DNA from 3 places in the Ureibacillus sp. FSL E2-3493 genome. Region 3 is predicted to be linked to each of the others. Evidence: a T-box and tRNA genes for the amino acid it is inferred to sense, from the RefSeq annotation. Region 3 holds a T-box; the other regions hold tRNA genes.
What was found. A T-box is a leader RNA that pairs with one kind of tRNA and senses whether it is charged. The one in region 3 lies ahead of ileS (isoleucine--tRNA ligase), so its partner is inferred to be a tRNA-Ile.
Positions count from the first base shown of each region.

Region 1: it encodes a tRNA-Ile, which carries the amino acid that the T-box ahead of ileS (isoleucine--tRNA ligase) is inferred to sense. The anticodon was not compared.
Region 2: it encodes a tRNA-Ile, which carries the amino acid that the T-box ahead of ileS (isoleucine--tRNA ligase) is inferred to sense. The anticodon was not compared.

Region 1 covers NZ_JBBOPK010000001.1:145,032-149,231, reverse strand. The annotation lists gene MHH69_RS00755 (hypothetical protein) at 109-339, opposite strand; gene MHH69_RS00750 (class I SAM-dependent methyltransferase) at 576-1,148, opposite strand; tRNA gene MHH69_RS00745 (tRNA-Glu) at 1,275-1,346, opposite strand; tRNA gene MHH69_RS00740 (tRNA-Asn) at 1,348-1,422, opposite strand; tRNA gene MHH69_RS00735 (tRNA-Ile) at 1,437-1,513, opposite strand; tRNA gene MHH69_RS00730 (tRNA-Gly) at 1,518-1,591, opposite strand; tRNA gene MHH69_RS00725 (tRNA-Phe) at 1,597-1,672, opposite strand; tRNA gene MHH69_RS00720 (tRNA-Asp) at 1,698-1,773, opposite strand; tRNA gene MHH69_RS00715 (tRNA-Ser) at 1,801-1,893, opposite strand; tRNA gene MHH69_RS00710 (tRNA-Met) at 1,908-1,981, opposite strand; tRNA gene MHH69_RS00705 (tRNA-Ala) at 1,997-2,072, opposite strand; tRNA gene MHH69_RS00700 (tRNA-Pro) at 2,101-2,177, opposite strand; tRNA gene MHH69_RS00695 (tRNA-Arg) at 2,184-2,260, opposite strand; tRNA gene MHH69_RS00690 (tRNA-Leu) at 2,270-2,358, opposite strand; tRNA gene MHH69_RS00685 (tRNA-Gly) at 2,364-2,438, opposite strand; tRNA gene MHH69_RS00680 (tRNA-Lys) at 2,491-2,565, opposite strand; tRNA gene MHH69_RS00675 (tRNA-Tyr) at 2,574-2,657, opposite strand; tRNA gene MHH69_RS00670 (tRNA-Thr) at 2,665-2,740, opposite strand; tRNA gene MHH69_RS00665 (tRNA-Val) at 2,747-2,822, opposite strand; rRNA gene rrf (5S ribosomal RNA) at 2,836-2,951, opposite strand; rRNA gene MHH69_RS00655 (23S ribosomal RNA) at 3,012-4,200, opposite strand, start outside.
Region 2 covers NZ_JBBOPK010000001.1:2,540,918-2,546,968, forward strand. The annotation lists gene MHH69_RS12965 (TraR/DksA C4-type zinc finger protein) at 1-246, opposite strand, end outside; tRNA gene MHH69_RS12970 (tRNA-Glu) at 393-464, opposite strand; tRNA gene MHH69_RS12975 (tRNA-Ser) at 482-572, opposite strand; tRNA gene MHH69_RS12980 (tRNA-Asn) at 577-651, opposite strand; tRNA gene MHH69_RS12985 (tRNA-Ile) at 666-742, opposite strand; tRNA gene MHH69_RS12990 (tRNA-Gly) at 747-820, opposite strand; tRNA gene MHH69_RS12995 (tRNA-Phe) at 826-901, opposite strand; tRNA gene MHH69_RS13000 (tRNA-Asp) at 935-1,010, opposite strand; tRNA gene MHH69_RS13005 (tRNA-Met) at 1,014-1,090, opposite strand; tRNA gene MHH69_RS13010 (tRNA-Ser) at 1,270-1,362, opposite strand; tRNA gene MHH69_RS13015 (tRNA-Ile) at 1,377-1,453, opposite strand; tRNA gene MHH69_RS13020 (tRNA-Met) at 1,461-1,534, opposite strand; tRNA gene MHH69_RS13025 (tRNA-Ala) at 1,552-1,627, opposite strand; tRNA gene MHH69_RS13030 (tRNA-Pro) at 1,651-1,727, opposite strand; tRNA gene MHH69_RS13035 (tRNA-Arg) at 1,738-1,814, opposite strand; tRNA gene MHH69_RS13040 (tRNA-Leu) at 1,821-1,909, opposite strand; tRNA gene MHH69_RS13045 (tRNA-Gly) at 1,915-1,989, opposite strand; tRNA gene MHH69_RS13050 (tRNA-Leu) at 2,019-2,103, opposite strand; tRNA gene MHH69_RS13055 (tRNA-Lys) at 2,116-2,190, opposite strand; tRNA gene MHH69_RS13060 (tRNA-Thr) at 2,198-2,273, opposite strand; tRNA gene MHH69_RS13065 (tRNA-Val) at 2,276-2,351, opposite strand; rRNA gene rrf (5S ribosomal RNA) at 2,362-2,477, opposite strand; tRNA gene MHH69_RS13075 (tRNA-Glu) at 2,556-2,627, opposite strand; tRNA gene MHH69_RS13080 (tRNA-Ser) at 2,645-2,735, opposite strand; tRNA gene MHH69_RS13085 (tRNA-Asn) at 2,740-2,814, opposite strand; tRNA gene MHH69_RS13090 (tRNA-Ile) at 2,829-2,905, opposite strand; tRNA gene MHH69_RS13095 (tRNA-Gly) at 2,910-2,983, opposite strand; tRNA gene MHH69_RS13100 (tRNA-Phe) at 2,989-3,064, opposite strand; tRNA gene MHH69_RS13105 (tRNA-Asp) at 3,098-3,173, opposite strand; tRNA gene MHH69_RS13110 (tRNA-Met) at 3,177-3,253, opposite strand; tRNA gene MHH69_RS13115 (tRNA-Ser) at 3,282-3,374, opposite strand; tRNA gene MHH69_RS13120 (tRNA-Ile) at 3,389-3,465, opposite strand; tRNA gene MHH69_RS13125 (tRNA-Met) at 3,473-3,546, opposite strand; tRNA gene MHH69_RS13130 (tRNA-Ala) at 3,564-3,639, opposite strand; tRNA gene MHH69_RS13135 (tRNA-Pro) at 3,663-3,739, opposite strand; tRNA gene MHH69_RS13140 (tRNA-Arg) at 3,750-3,826, opposite strand; tRNA gene MHH69_RS13145 (tRNA-Leu) at 3,833-3,921, opposite strand; tRNA gene MHH69_RS13150 (tRNA-Gly) at 3,927-4,001, opposite strand; tRNA gene MHH69_RS13155 (tRNA-Leu) at 4,031-4,115, opposite strand; tRNA gene MHH69_RS13160 (tRNA-Lys) at 4,128-4,202, opposite strand; tRNA gene MHH69_RS13165 (tRNA-Thr) at 4,210-4,285, opposite strand; tRNA gene MHH69_RS13170 (tRNA-Val) at 4,288-4,363, opposite strand; rRNA gene MHH69_RS13175 (23S ribosomal RNA) at 4,431-6,051, opposite strand, start outside.
Region 3 covers NZ_JBBOPK010000001.1:1,016,470-1,022,520, forward strand. The annotation lists gene MHH69_RS05300 (YlmH family RNA-binding protein) at 1-771, shown strand, start outside; gene MHH69_RS05305 (DivIVA domain-containing protein) at 869-1,405, shown strand; T-box leader at 1,487-1,770, shown strand; gene ileS (isoleucine--tRNA ligase) at 1,845-4,604, shown strand; gene lspA (signal peptidase II) at 4,714-5,193, shown strand; gene MHH69_RS05320 (RluA family pseudouridine synthase) at 5,190-6,051, shown strand, end outside.

The sequences.
Region 1 (4,200 bases), 870 kb from region 3:
ACGGCAAGGCGGCTTTGCCATACATAATGATGTATAGCAAGGCTTAGAAAAATCTCTCATCACCAATTGATGAGAGATTTTTTATGGACTTATAAAGAATGGATTACCTTATTCAGTGTTCGGTAAAGGTTTTTCAGGTCGATTAATACAGTAGTTACAATTCGAATCACTACATTTTGTTTCAGTCCATCTGTTGCATTTTGGGCAAATATAAGCATCATAATCTTCATAATAAATTAAATTCATTTCGCAAATCATGCAGTTATTTTCTTCATCCACAAACCCAACAATTTCAAAGTTATTAAAAATGACTACTCCATTCCTTACTTCTATTTTCATAAACCCTCCTTAAGTTGGAAATATATGAATTAGTTTTTTATAGCAAATTTTATCGATATGTTGATTTTTTCCTTAAAAATGCCACTATTATCAAGCACCAATAATTTTTCAAATAAAGTACTATTTTCACCTAAAAAACGTCTTGAACCATAGGAAGTTGAATATAAGTTTCCAATTATAGCGTCTAATGTCCATATGTGTTCAAAAGGGGGAGTTCGTACATCTCTAATTTGAATTTAATTCAATATAATTTCTTCGTAGCTAACTGTCGGGTGAGAATAGGTTGTATTCCCCGCTCTTCTTTTCTTTCCATACCATTGTTCAACTACTTGCTGTATCTTTAATTGCCACGGTAAAAGTTCTTTATTGGCAGAATAATTATCAATAATAGCAATACCACCACCATGTGCAATCATTTCATATAACATATCAAGAATCTTTTCTCTATCCATCCAATGAAACGCCTTAGCAAGGGTGACAAATCGAAAAAGATGATTATTAAATTTCTTTCTAAACGATTCTAGATTTCCATTAAACCATTCCAAATTCTCTAATCTATATTCCTTTTCAAGACGAATTGCTTCTTGTATCATTTCTGGCTCAGTATCAATCCCAATTATTTTTTCAAACCAAACCGACAATCTGAATGCTAATTGTCCTGTACCACACCCTAAATCGAGCATTTGACCTTTACCATCAAATGAAAACTTATCGATTAAATATCTAATCATTGAAGCTGGATATAAAGGTCTATAACGAGAATAGTACCAAGCAGTACCTTTAAATAAGTCATTACCGTAATTAATCATTTCCTTACTCCTTTCCCAGTTAAATCAACACTCCTTATTTCTTAAATATATAAAAAAATAGATGATAAAAACGAAATGTTTTTATCATCTATTTTTAATTTGAGCCTATCTTTTTAGCTCATACTATGACCCGTACGGGATTCGAACCCGTGTTACCGCCGTGAAAGGGCGGTGTCTTAACCACTTGACCAACGGGCCGTGGCTCCGAAGGTAGGACTCGAACCTACGACCGATCGGTTAACAGCCGATTGCTCTACCACTGAGCTACTTCGGAATAATTATGTTTTATGGTGGGCCTAAATGGACTTGAACCATCGACCTCACGCTTATCAGGCGTGCGCTCTAACCAGCTGAGCTATAGGCCCCTATTGGAGCGGGTGATGAGAATCGAACTCACGACATCAGCTTGGAAGGCTGAGGTTTTACCATTAAACTACACCCGCATATATGGTGGGTCGGGACGGAATCGAACCGCCGACACTTAGAGCTTCAATCTAATGCTCTACCAACTGAGCTACCGACCCATATAATCAAATTTACTTAAAATAATGGCGGTCCCGACCGGGATCGAACCGGCGATCTCCTGCGTGACAGGCAGGCATGTTAACCGCTACACCACGGGACCATATGTATGTATAAATAGTAAAGAAAATGGCGGAGGCAGTAGGATTCGAACCCACGCGCGGTTTAACCCGCCTGTCGGTTTTCAAGACCGATCCCTTCAGCCAGACTTGGGTATGCCTCCGTATTATGAATAAATGGCGGCAGAGGGGATCGAACCCCCGACCTCACGGGTATGAACCGTACGCTCTAGCCAGCTGAGCTACGCCGCCATAATAGTATTAAATTGGTGGAGCCTAGCGGGATCGAACCGCTGACCTCCTGCGTGCAAGGCAGGCGCTCTCCCAGCTGAGCTAAGGCCCCAATTTATAAATAGTCAGTTTGTATTACATGGTCGGGAAGACAGGATTCGAACCTGCGACCCCTTGGTCCCAAACCAAGTGCTCTACCAAGCTGAGCTACTTCCCGTAAATATGGCGCGCCCGGCAGGAGTCGAACCCACAACCTTCTGATCCGTAGTCAGACGCTCTATCCAATTGAGCTACGGGCGCATATTAAAATGGTGCCGAGGACCGGAATCGAACCGGTACGGTAGTCACCTACCGCAGGATTTTAAGTCCTGTGCGTCTGCCAGTTCCGCCACCCCGGCACATTTGGAGCGGAAGACGGGGTTCGAACCCGCGACCCCCACCTTGGCAAGGTGGTGTTCTACCACTGAACTACTTCCGCATGTGCTTTATATTTATCTCTGGCAATAATTATTTTATTTATTATAAAAAACTGGTGAGCCATGAAGGACTTGAACCTTCGACCCTCTGATTAAAAGTCAGATGCTCTACCACTGAGCTAATGGCTCCCTATAAATGGTGGAGGGGGACGGATTCGAACCGCCGAACCCGAAGGAGCGGATTTACAGTCCGCCGCGTTTAGCCACTTCGCTACCCCTCCATGGGAATGGTGCCGGCGAAAGGACTTGAACCCTCAACCTACTGATTACAAGTCAGTTGCTCTACCAATTGAGCTACACCGGCTTAATATGGTGGAGGATGACGGGCTCGAACCGCCGACCCCCTGCTTGTAAGGCAGGTGCTCTCCCAGCTGAGCTAATCCTCCACATAAAAAATAAGCGAAGCGACGTCCTACTCTCACAGGGGGAAGCCCCCAACTACCATCGGCGCTAAAGAGCTTAACTTCCGTGTTCGGTATGGGAACGGGTGTGACCTCTTTGCCATCATCACTAGACTATTTAGTTGAGAGCTTGTTCTCTCAAAACTGGATAAAGACATTGAATGCATTCAAGATTTGGTTAAGTCCTCGATCGATTAGTATTCGTCAGCTCCATGTGTCACCACACTTCCACCTCGAACCTATCTACCTCATCGTCTTTGAGGGATCTTACTTACTTGCGTAATGGGAAATCTCATCTTGAGGGGGGCTTCATGCTTAGATGCTTTCAGCACTTATCCCGTCCACACATAGCTACCCAGCGATGCCTTTGGCAAGACAACTGGTACACCAGCGGTGTGTCCATCCCGGTCCTCTCGTACTAAGGACAGCTCCTCTCAAATTTCCTACGCCCACGACGGATAGGGACCGAACTGTCTCACGACGTTCTGAACCCAGCTCGCGTACCGCTTTAATGGGCGAACAGCCCAACCCTTGGGACCGACTACAGCCCCAGGATGCGATGAGCCGACATCGAGGTGCCAAACCTCCCCGTCGATGTGGACTCTTGGGGGAGATAAGCCTGTTATCCCCGGGGTAGCTTTTATCCGTTGAGCGATGGCCCTTCCATGCGGAACCACCGGATCACTAAGCCCGTCTTTCGACCCTGCTCGACTTGTAGGTCTCGCAGTCAAGCTCCCTTGTGCCTTTACACTCTACGAATGATTTCCAACCATTCTGAGGGAACCTTTGGGCGCCTCCGTTACCTTTTAGGAGGCGACCGCCCCAGTCAAACTGTCCACCTGACACTGTCTCCTACCCCGCTAAGGGGTATGGGTTAGAATTTCAACACAACCAGGGTAGTATCCCACCGACGCCTCCCTCGAAGCTGGCGCTCCGAGTTCTCTGGCTCCTACCTATCCTGTACAAGTTGTGCCAAAATTCAATATCAGGCTACAGTAAAGCTCCACGGGGTCTTTCCGTCCTGTCGCGGGTAACCTGCATCTTCACAGGTACTATAATTTCACCGAGTCTCTCGTTGAGACAGTGCCCAGATCGTTACGCCTTTCGTGCGGGTCGGAACTTACCCGACAAGGAATTTCGCTACCTTAGGACCGTTATAGTTACGGCCGCCGTTTACTGGGGCTTCAATTCAGAGCTTCGCTTACGCTAACCCCTCCTCTTAACCTTCCAGCACCGGGCAGGCGTCAGCCCCTATACGTCACCTTACGGTTTTGCAGAGACCTGTGTTTTTGCTAAACAGTCGCCTGGGCCTATTCACTGCGGCTCTCTCACGAGAGCACCCCTTCTCCCGAAGTTACGGGGT
Region 2 (6,051 bases), 1.5 Mb from region 3:
TCCATATGTTCCATTTTCCATTGCATTTAACGCAGCCTCTATTTTTTCAATACTTTCTTGTTTAAAATCATCCATTGCATATTCTGTTAATTGCGATGTTAAATCAGAAGCATTATCTCCAGGGTGATTATCATAATTGGATAATTCCGTACGATCTATATCATCGTGGGTTTCTAAACCTTCTTTTAAATCCTTCAATTCCTCTAATAAATTGTTTTTTAATTGTTCCATTTGTGATTGATTCATTTATTTTAAACCTCCTTCTATCTATTAATTAAGGTTCACCTAATTTAGCCTTTTCAAACGTAAAATATTGTACAACAATGAGAAATTCTTTCATTTTAAACAAAAAACACTCTCAAGATAATGTTTATCTTGAGAGTGTTTAGTAATGACCCGTACGGGATTCGAACCCGTGTTACCGCCGTGAAAGGGCGGTGTCTTAACCACTTGACCAACGGGCCTAACACAAAATTATGTATGGCGGAGAAGGAGGGATTTGAACCCTCGCGCCGGTTACCCGACCTACACCCTTAGCAGGGGCGCCTCTTCAGCCTCTTGAGTACTTCCCCAATATGGCTCCGAAGGTAGGACTCGAACCTACGACCGATCGGTTAACAGCCGATTGCTCTACCACTGAGCTACTTCGGAATAATTATGTTTTATGGTGGGCCTAAATGGACTTGAACCATCGACCTCACGCTTATCAGGCGTGCGCTCTAACCAGCTGAGCTATAGGCCCCTATTGGAGCGGGTGATGAGAATCGAACTCACGACATCAGCTTGGAAGGCTGAGGTTTTACCATTAAACTACACCCGCATATATGGTGGGTCGGGACGGAATCGAACCGCCGACACTTAGAGCTTCAATCTAATGCTCTACCAACTGAGCTACCGACCCATACAATCAATTTCGCCTTTGGCGAATATATTATGGCGGTCCCGACCGGGATCGAACCGGCGATCTCCTGCGTGACAGGCAGGCATGTTAACCGCTACACCACGGGACCATTTGGTTGCGGGGACAGGATTTGAACCTGTGACCTTCGGGTTATGAGCCCGACGAGCTACCGAACTGCTCCACCCCGCGATAATAATATTTATTTAATAATACTGACTTTACATGACGCATTCAGATTTTCCTGAACCCGTCCCGATTTCGTATAGCAACTCAAGAAGTTTGCGAAATCGTTGCGCTGAAGCTTAGCTACGATGCTTATTCGTTCGTGCTCCACCCCGCGATAATACTATCATTTATTTAATTTGAAATGGCGGAGGAAGAGGGATTCGAACCCCCGCGCGGTTTAACCCGCCTGTCGGTTTTCAAGACCGATCCCTTCAGCCGGACTTGGGTATTCCTCCGTTTTATACTTCTATGGTGGACCTTGCAGGACTCGAACCTGCGACCGGACGGTTATGAGCCGTCTGCTCTAACCAACTGAGCTAAAGGTCCTTAAAGATGGCGGCAGAGGGGATCGAACCCCCGACCTCACGGGTATGAACCGTACGCTCTAGCCAGCTGAGCTACGCCGCCAGGATCTTTATTATGGTTGGTGGAGCCTAGCGGGATCGAACCGCTGACCTCCTGCGTGCAAGGCAGGCGCTCTCCCAGCTGAGCTAAGGCCCCATAATATTATTTTTAATTTGTCATGGTCGGGAAGACAGGATTCGAACCTGCGACCCCTTGGTCCCAAACCAAGTGCTCTACCAAGCTGAGCTACTTCCCGTTCGCTTCTTTGGCGCGCCCGGCAGAAGTCGAATCCACAACCTTCTGATCCGTAGTCAGACGCTCTATCCAATTGAGCTACGGGCGCAATAAATGGTGCCGAGGACCGGAATCGAACCGGTACGGTAGTCACCTACCGCAGGATTTTAAGTCCTGTGCGTCTGCCAGTTCCGCCACCCCGGCACATTTGGAGCGGAAGACGGGGTTCGAACCCGCGACCCCCACCTTGGCAAGGTGGTGTTCTACCACTGAACTACTTCCGCATGTGCTTTTGTTTATCTGGCAATTTAAATGGTGCGGGTGAAGGGAGTCGAACCCCCACGCCTTGCGGCGCTAGATCCTAAGTCTAGTGCGTCTGCCAATTCCGCCACACCCGCTTATTTAAAAACTGGTGAGCCATGAAGGACTTGAACCTTCGACCCTCTGATTAAAAGTCAGATGCTCTACCACTGAGCTAATGGCTCTAAAAAATGGTGCCGGCGAAAGGACTTGAACCCTCAACCTACTGATTACAAGTCAGTTGCTCTACCAATTGAGCTACACCGGCTTTGGTGGAGGATGACGGGCTCGAACCGCCGACCCCCTGCTTGTAAGGCAGGTGCTCTCCCAGCTGAGCTAATCCTCCTGGGTATAATGCCTAGCAACGTCCTACTCTCGCAGGGGGAAGCCCCCAACTACCATCGGCGCTAAAGAGCTTAACTTCCGTGTTCGGTATGGGAACGGGTGTGACCTCTTTGCCATCATCACTAGACTATTTAAATAAGGACAAGATTTATAATATCATAATTGCATTATTTTTCAAGTCTTTTTATAAATTTTTTTAAAATTATGACCCGTACGGGATTCGAACCCGTGTTACCGCCGTGAAAGGGCGGTGTCTTAACCACTTGACCAACGGGCCTAACACAAAATTATGTATGGCGGAGAAGGAGGGATTTGAACCCTCGCGCCGGTTACCCGACCTACACCCTTAGCAGGGGCGCCTCTTCAGCCTCTTGAGTACTTCCCCAATATGGCTCCGAAGGTAGGACTCGAACCTACGACCGATCGGTTAACAGCCGATTGCTCTACCACTGAGCTACTTCGGAATAATTATGTTTTATGGTGGGCCTAAATGGACTTGAACCATCGACCTCACGCTTATCAGGCGTGCGCTCTAACCAGCTGAGCTATAGGCCCCTATTGGAGCGGGTGATGAGAATCGAACTCACGACATCAGCTTGGAAGGCTGAGGTTTTACCATTAAACTACACCCGCATATATGGTGGGTCGGGACGGAATCGAACCGCCGACACTTAGAGCTTCAATCTAATGCTCTACCAACTGAGCTACCGACCCATACAATCAATTTCGCCTTTGGCGAATATATTATGGCGGTCCCGACCGGGATCGAACCGGCGATCTCCTGCGTGACAGGCAGGCATGTTAACCGCTACACCACGGGACCATTTGGTTGCGGGGACAGGATTTGAACCTGTGACCTTCGGGTTATGAGCCCGACGAGCTACCGAACTGCTCCACCCCGCGATAATACTATCATTTATTTAATTTGAAATGGCGGAGGAAGAGGGATTCGAACCCCCGCGCGGTTTAACCCGCCTGTCGGTTTTCAAGACCGATCCCTTCAGCCGGACTTGGGTATTCCTCCGTTTTATACTTCTATGGTGGACCTTGCAGGACTCGAACCTGCGACCGGACGGTTATGAGCCGTCTGCTCTAACCAACTGAGCTAAAGGTCCTTAAAGATGGCGGCAGAGGGGATCGAACCCCCGACCTCACGGGTATGAACCGTACGCTCTAGCCAGCTGAGCTACGCCGCCAGGATCTTTATTATGGTTGGTGGAGCCTAGCGGGATCGAACCGCTGACCTCCTGCGTGCAAGGCAGGCGCTCTCCCAGCTGAGCTAAGGCCCCATAATATTATTTTTAATTTGTCATGGTCGGGAAGACAGGATTCGAACCTGCGACCCCTTGGTCCCAAACCAAGTGCTCTACCAAGCTGAGCTACTTCCCGTTCGCTTCTTTGGCGCGCCCGGCAGAAGTCGAATCCACAACCTTCTGATCCGTAGTCAGACGCTCTATCCAATTGAGCTACGGGCGCAATAAATGGTGCCGAGGACCGGAATCGAACCGGTACGGTAGTCACCTACCGCAGGATTTTAAGTCCTGTGCGTCTGCCAGTTCCGCCACCCCGGCACATTTGGAGCGGAAGACGGGGTTCGAACCCGCGACCCCCACCTTGGCAAGGTGGTGTTCTACCACTGAACTACTTCCGCATGTGCTTTTGTTTATCTGGCAATTTAAATGGTGCGGGTGAAGGGAGTCGAACCCCCACGCCTTGCGGCGCTAGATCCTAAGTCTAGTGCGTCTGCCAATTCCGCCACACCCGCTTATTTAAAAACTGGTGAGCCATGAAGGACTTGAACCTTCGACCCTCTGATTAAAAGTCAGATGCTCTACCACTGAGCTAATGGCTCTAAAAAATGGTGCCGGCGAAAGGACTTGAACCCTCAACCTACTGATTACAAGTCAGTTGCTCTACCAATTGAGCTACACCGGCTTTGGTGGAGGATGACGGGCTCGAACCGCCGACCCCCTGCTTGTAAGGCAGGTGCTCTCCCAGCTGAGCTAATCCTCCTGGGTATGTATGAAAAGAAAAAATTATTCTTTCAAAACTGGATAAAGACATTGAATGCATTTAAGATTTGGTTAAGTCCTCGATCGATTAGTATTCGTCAGCTCCATGTGTCACCACACTTCCACCTCGAACCTATCTACCTCATCGTCTTTGAGGGATCTTACTTACTTGCGTAATGGGAAATCTCATCTTGAGGGGGGCTTCATGCTTAGATGCTTTCAGCACTTATCCCGTCCACACATAGCTACCCAGCGATGCCTTTGGCAAGACAACTGGTACACCAGCGGTGTGTCCATCCCGGTCCTCTCGTACTAAGGACAGCTCCTCTCAAATTTCCTACGCCCACGACGGATAGGGACCGAACTGTCTCACGACGTTCTGAACCCAGCTCGCGTACCGCTTTAATGGGCGAACAGCCCAACCCTTGGGACCGACTACAGCCCCAGGATGCGATGAGCCGACATCGAGGTGCCAAACCTCCCCGTCGATGTGGACTCTTGGGGGAGATAAGCCTGTTATCCCCGGGGTAGCTTTTATCCGTTGAGCGATGGCCCTTCCATGCGGAACCACCGGATCACTAAGCCCGTCTTTCGACCCTGCTCGACTTGTAGGTCTCGCAGTCAAGCTCCCTTGTGCCTTTACACTCTACGAATGATTTCCAACCATTCTGAGGGAACCTTTGGGCGCCTCCGTTACCTTTTAGGAGGCGACCGCCCCAGTCAAACTGTCCACCTGACACTGTCTCCTACCCCGCTAAGGGGTATGGGTTAGAATTTCAACACAACCAGGGTAGTATCCCACCGACGCCTCCCTCGAAGCTGGCGCTCCGAGTTCTCTGGCTCCTACCTATCCTGTACAAGTTGTGCCAAAATTCAATATCAGGCTACAGTAAAGCTCCACGGGGTCTTTCCGTCCTGTCGCGGGTAACCTGCATCTTCACAGGTACTATAATTTCACCGAGTCTCTCGTTGAGACAGTGCCCAGATCGTTACGCCTTTCGTGCGGGTCGGAACTTACCCGACAAGGAATTTCGCTACCTTAGGACCGTTATAGTTACGGCCGCCGTTTACTGGGGCTTCAATTCAGAGCTTCGCTAATGCTAACCCCTCCTCTTAACCTTCCAGCACCGGGCAGGCGTCAGCCCCTATACGTCACCTTACGGTTTTGCAGAGACCTGTGTTTTTGCTAAACAGTCGCCTGGGCCTATTCACTGCGGCTCTCTCACGAGAGCACCCCTTCTCCCGAAGTTACGGGGTCATTTTGCCGAGTTCCTTAACGAGAGTTCTCTCGCACACCTTAGGATTCTCTCCTCGACTACCTGTGTCGGTTTGCGGTACGGGCACCTCCCGCCTCGCTAGAGGCTTTTCTTGGCAGCGTGAAATCAGGTACTTCGCTCAATAGAGCTCCCCATCACAGCTTGGCGTATTAGGAAGCGGATTTGCCTACTTCCACGCCTTATTGCTTGGGCGCGCATATCCAACAGCGCGCTTACCTTATCCTACTGCGTCCCCCCATTACTCAAACGGCGGGGAGGTGGTACAGGAATATCAACCTGTTGTCCATCGTCTACGCCTATCGGCCTCGACTTAGGTCCCGACTAACCCTGAGCGGACGAGCCTTCCTCAGGAAACCTTAGTCATACGGTGGATGGGATTCTCACCCATCTTTCGCTACTCATACCGGCATTC
Region 3 (6,051 bases):
ATTCAACATTTTAGAAAAGACGAACAAACTTTCATCGAAAAAGTCATCGGGTGGCAAAGGGAGGTAGAAGATCGATTTGCACCAAAATTAACGGATTTTCTTGATCCTCGGGAAAGATTTATTGTTTCTTCTATTGTTGGTCAAAATAACGAACTATCCGTTCAACATTTTGGAGGGTTTGATGAAGCAGAAAGACAAAGACTTTTTATTTGTCCCAATTATTTTCAACCAACGAAGAATGATTTTGAAATTTCCTTTTTTGCAGTGAATTATCCTTCTAAGTTTGTTCAGTTAAAACATCCAGATGTATTAGGAGCTTTATTATCGTTAGGCATTGGACGTAGTAAGTTCGGTGATATTCGGATTGAAGAGGATATAATTCAATTTGCAGTCGCTAAAGAAGTCCAAGATTACGTATTAGTGAATTTAACTTCTATTGGTAAATCAAAAGTGAAGTTGGAACAAATCGATTCTCATCAATTAATTAAACTAGAAGAAGAATGGTTCGATAAAACCTATACAGTATCTTCTATGCGATTAGACGTTATTATTGCCACAGTTCTTAATATATCGAGACAAAAATCTCAAAGTTTAATTAAAGCAGGCAAAGTTAAAGTCAATTGGACGATAAGAGAGGATGCTTCCTTTGAAGTACAAGAAGGTGATATTCTTTCGGCTCGTGGATTTGGCAGATTAAAAGTGATAATGTCTGAAGGACGGACGAAAAAGGATAAACTTCGACTTCAAATAGGCCGATTAGAGAAAAAATAGTAGATTAAAGTAAAAAATTACGAAATTTTGATGTCATGTTTCAACGACAAGCTGTATAATAGATTTATATATTTAAATGAAGAAGGAGTGTTGACGAATGCCATTATCACCTCTCGATATACATAATAAAGAATTTACTAGAGGCTTCAGAGGATATGCAGAAGACGAAGTGAATGAATTTTTAGATCAAATCATAAAAGATTATGAAATTCTTATTCGTGAAAAGAAGGAATTAGAAAATAAAGTAAAAACAATGACTGAGCAAATGAGTCATTACAATACACTTGAAGAAACGTTACAAAAATCGATTGTAGTTGCACAAGAAGCAGCTGAAGAAGTTCGTCGTAACTCACAACAAGAAGCAAAATTAATTATTAAAGAAGCTGAGAAAAATGCAGATCGAATTGTAAATGAAGCATTATCAAAAGCTCGTAAAATTGCTATTGAAATTGATGCGTTGAAAAAACAATCGAAAGTTTTCCGTAATCGTTTCAAAATGTTAGTAGAAGCCCAATTAGATTTATTAAACACGGATGATTGGGAACATTTATTAGAATATGAAATTGGGTTAACGGAAATCCAAAACCATGCACGACAAGAAGATGATGATTTAGAAATAACAACGGAAGGTTAATTTCTGTCAATCTTCATCGATTTACTTGACTGAATTTCTTCATTTCCATATACTGATATACACGAGTATGAAAAATTGATATTTTGGGCGTTGAAGGAGACAGTATTTTTTGAAAGTGGATAAAAGCGATTCGAGGATGGTGAAAGCTCGAACGAAACATTCAAAAAAGAAGATCACTCCTGAGCTAAATCACTGAAAAGGTGTTAGAACGGTAACACACCCGTTAACCTATAATTAAAATAGGTGGACGATTTTTGATTAAGTGATTTCGTTTCACACGACGTTACAGTGTCTAAGAGGCGGTTAACCATTTCGTTTTCCGCAAATTAGGGTGGTACCACGAGTAATAGCTTCTCGTCCCTTCAGGGATGTGAAGCTTTTTTTATTTTTTAGGTGCTTAACAATTAGACTTAAGGAAACATTAAAGGAGGATTTTACTATGGTAGAGTACAAAGATACATTGCTAATGCCAAAAACTGATTTCCCCATGCGCGGAAATTTACCAGCTAATGAACCAAAAATGCAAGAAAAATGGGAAGAAATGGACATTAACACTCTAGTAAATGAGCGGACAAAAGATCGACCTCACTTCGTTTTACATGATGGACCTCCCTACGCAAATGGTGACATTCACATCGGTCATGCTTTAAATAAAGTATTGAAAGATATGATTACCCGCCATCGTTCAATGACTGGTTACCATGCACCGTATGTTCCAGGTTGGGATACGCACGGTTTACCAATTGAGCAAGCGTTAACAAATAAAGGAGTAAAGCGTAAAGAATTAACAATTGCTGAATTCCGTGAGCTTTGTGAAAAATACGCTTATGAACAAATTGAAAACCAAAAAACTCAATTTAAACGTCTAGGAGTTCGTGGTGATTGGAATGACCCTTATATTACATTGAAGCCAGAATTCGAATCACGTCAAATTGAAGTGTTCGGAAAAATGGCTGAAAAGGGATATATTTATAAAGGGTTAAAACCGGTTTATTGGTCCCCTTCTTCTGAATCAGCATTAGCAGAAGCGGAAATTGAATATAAAGATATTAAATCACCATCTATTTATGTAAGCTTTGAAATTAAAGATGCAAAAGGTGTTGTACCACAAGATGCTAAATTTATTATTTGGACGACAACACCATGGACGATTCCAGCGAACTTAGGAATTTCTTTAAATGCTGAAATTACGTATGTTGTAGTATCAGTCAATGATAATAAATTCATTATCGCAAAAGACTTACTTGAAACAGTTTCCCAAAATTTAGAATGGGAAAATGCGGAAGTAATTCAAGAAGTAAAAGGTGCAGAACTTGAATATGTTGTGGCTAAACATCCAATTTATGGTCGCGATTCATTAGTGATGGTTGGTGACCACGTAACGACAGAAGCAGGTACTGGGTGTGTTCATACAGCTCCTGGTCACGGGGAAGATGACTTCCTAGTGGGGAAAAGATATGGTTTAGATGTACTTAGCCCAATTAACGACCAAGGTTGCTATACTCATGAGGCCCCTGGATTCGAAGGGTTATTTTATGATGATGCTAACAAAGTGATGACAGAGAAATTAAAAGAAGTAGGCGCTTTAGAAAAATTATCATTCATCACCCATTCTTACCCACATGACTGGCGTACAAAAAAACCTGTTATTTATCGTGCTACGCCACAATGGTTCTGTTCGGTAGAAGCTTTCCGTGATGAATTATTACAAGCAGTTGAAGAAACAGCTTTCACACCATCTTGGGGTGAGACACGTCTTTACAATATGCTTCGTGATCGTGGAGACTGGTGTATTTCAAGACAACGAGCTTGGGGTGTTCCAATTCCAGTATTCTATGCTGAAAATGGAGAAGAAATTATTACACCAGAAACGATTGCCCATGTTTCAAAATTATTCCGTGAGCATGGTTCAAATATTTGGTTCCAAAGGGAAGCAAAAGACCTTCTACCAGAAGGATTTACTCACCCAGGTAGTCCAAATGGTAAATTTACTAAAGAAAACGATATTATGGATGTATGGTTTGACTCCGGTTCATCCCACCAAGGTGTCCTTGTAGAAAGAGGAATGAAATATCCGGCTGATCTTTATCTTGAAGGATCTGACCAACACCGTGGATGGTTCAATTCATCATTAATCACTTCTGTTGCCATTAACGGATACGCACCTTACAAAGGGTTATTAACCCACGGCTTTGTATTAGATGGAGAAGGTCGCAAAATGAGTAAATCATTAGGAAACGTCATTATTCCTGAAAAAGTGATGAATCAATATGGTGCTGACATCCTCCGTTTATGGGTAGCGTCTGTTGATTATACTGGTGATGTTCGCATTTCGATGGATATGTTAAAACAAATTTCAGAAGTGTATCGTAAAATTCGTAATACCCTTCGTTTCCTACACGGTAACGTATCTGATTTTGATCCAAAAACAGATCGAGTTGCGTATGAACAATTGCGGGAAATGGACCAATACATGTATATGCGCTTACAAGATGTCTTAAAAGCAGTGCGTAAAGCTTATGACCGTTATGAATTCGCATCTGTTTACCATACAATCAATAACTTTGTTGCGGTTGAATTATCAGCATTCTATTTAGATGTTGCTAAAGACGTTGTTTATATTGAAGCAAAAGATAATAAAGATCGCCGTGCAATGCAAACGGTTATGTATGATACTTTGTTAACTTTACTTAAAGTATTAACACCAATCCTTCCGCATACAACGGATGAATTATGGTCTTACTTAAATGAAGAGGAAGTATCTGTACAATTAACGGATTTCCCTGAGGTTGATGAACGTAATAACTTTACAGAACTCCGAGCAAAATGGGATAAAGTAATTGCTATCCGCGATGAAGTGTTAAAAGCTCTTGAAGAAGCACGTAATGCAAAAACAATTGGTAAATCGTTAGAAGCGAAAGTAACAATTTATGCCGATAATGAAATTACTGAACTTCTAAATGATCCAGCTATTGATTTTGCTCAAAGCTGTATCGTTTCTCAACTTCAAGTGGTAGCAAATAAAGAAGGTGCTCCTGAAAATGCCCTTGTTCTTGAAAAAACTGCTATTGTAGTGGAGAAAGCAGAAGGGGAAAAATGTGAACGTTGCTGGTCCTATTCGGAAACAGTTGGTCAAAATGAATCCCATCCAACATTATGTAGCCGTTGTGCTGATGTGGTAGAAAAATATTACGTTTAATTAGATGAATCACCGCTCTCGATTCCCGGGGGCGGTTGTTTTATACTGATTGTAAAAGGAAATATAACATTACTTTCTGGTAAAGATTATTGGCAAACGGGGGAATACTGTGTATAAATACTATAGTTTAGCTGCAATTGTTGTGTTATTAGATCAATGGACTAAATGGTTAATCGTGAAAAATATGGAGTATGGTGAACGTATTTCTGTTTGGGACCCATGGTTTGCGATTCTTTCCCATCGAAACCGTGGAGCCGCATGGGGTATGCTACAAGGTCAAATGTGGATTTTTATCATCGTAACGCTCGTTGTTATCGCAGGTGTTATTTATTATTTCCATAAACAGGCGAAGGGGAAGCCTTTATTTGCCATTAGCCTTATGATTTTATTAGGTGGCGCATTAGGGAATTTTATCGATCGACTGTTCCGTGGTGAAGTTGTCGATTTTGTTGATATCCTTATTCCAATTATTAATTATGATTTCCCAATATTTAACATTGCTGATGCAGCGTTAACAATTTCAGTTATTATGCTTATTTTAGTAATGCTCAAAGAAGAGCGGGATGAAAAGAAAAAGGTGAAAGAATGACAGTTGTAACAATTACAATAGACGAAAACAATGCAGGAGAACGTATTGATAAAGCGCTATCAACCATTCAAGAAGATTGGTCGAGAACACAAGTGGCAACTTGGGTTGGAGATGGAATTGTTAAAGTAAATGGTGAAGAAGTAAAAGCGAAATATAAAGTAAAAGAAGGAGACATCATTGAAGTGGATGTCCCGGAAGCGGAACCGTTAGAAGTAATTCCGGAAAATTTACATTTAGAAATTATTTATGAAGATCAAGATGTACTTGTCGTAAATAAACCTAAAGGGATGGTCGTACATCCAGCTCCAGGACATATGACAGGTACTTTAGTAAATGGCTTAATGTACCATTGTAAAGATTTATCAGGTATTAATGGTGTTCTAAGACCAGGTATTGTTCATCGAATTGACAAAGATACTTCTGGATTATTAATGGTTGCTAAAAACGATCATGCCCATCATTCTTTAGTGGAACAACTTGTTAATAAAACTGTAACAAGAAAGTATACAGCGTTAGTACATGGCCATATTGCCCATGATAAAGGAACGATTGATGCACCGATTGGACGTGATCCGAAAGATCGTCAAAAACAAGCAATTGTCGATAATGGCAAGCATGCTGTTACCCATTTCCATGTAAAGGAACGTATTAGCGGAAAGTTTACTTTAGTGGAATGTCGTTTAGAGACGGGACGTACCCATCAAATTCGTGTCCACATGAACTATATTGGTTACCCATTAGTTGGGGACCCTAAGTATGGACCAAAGAAAACGATTGATTTTGGAGGACAAGTTCTTCATGCAGGTGTTTTAGGATTCGTTCATCCGACAACAGAGGAATATTTAGAATTTGAAGTTC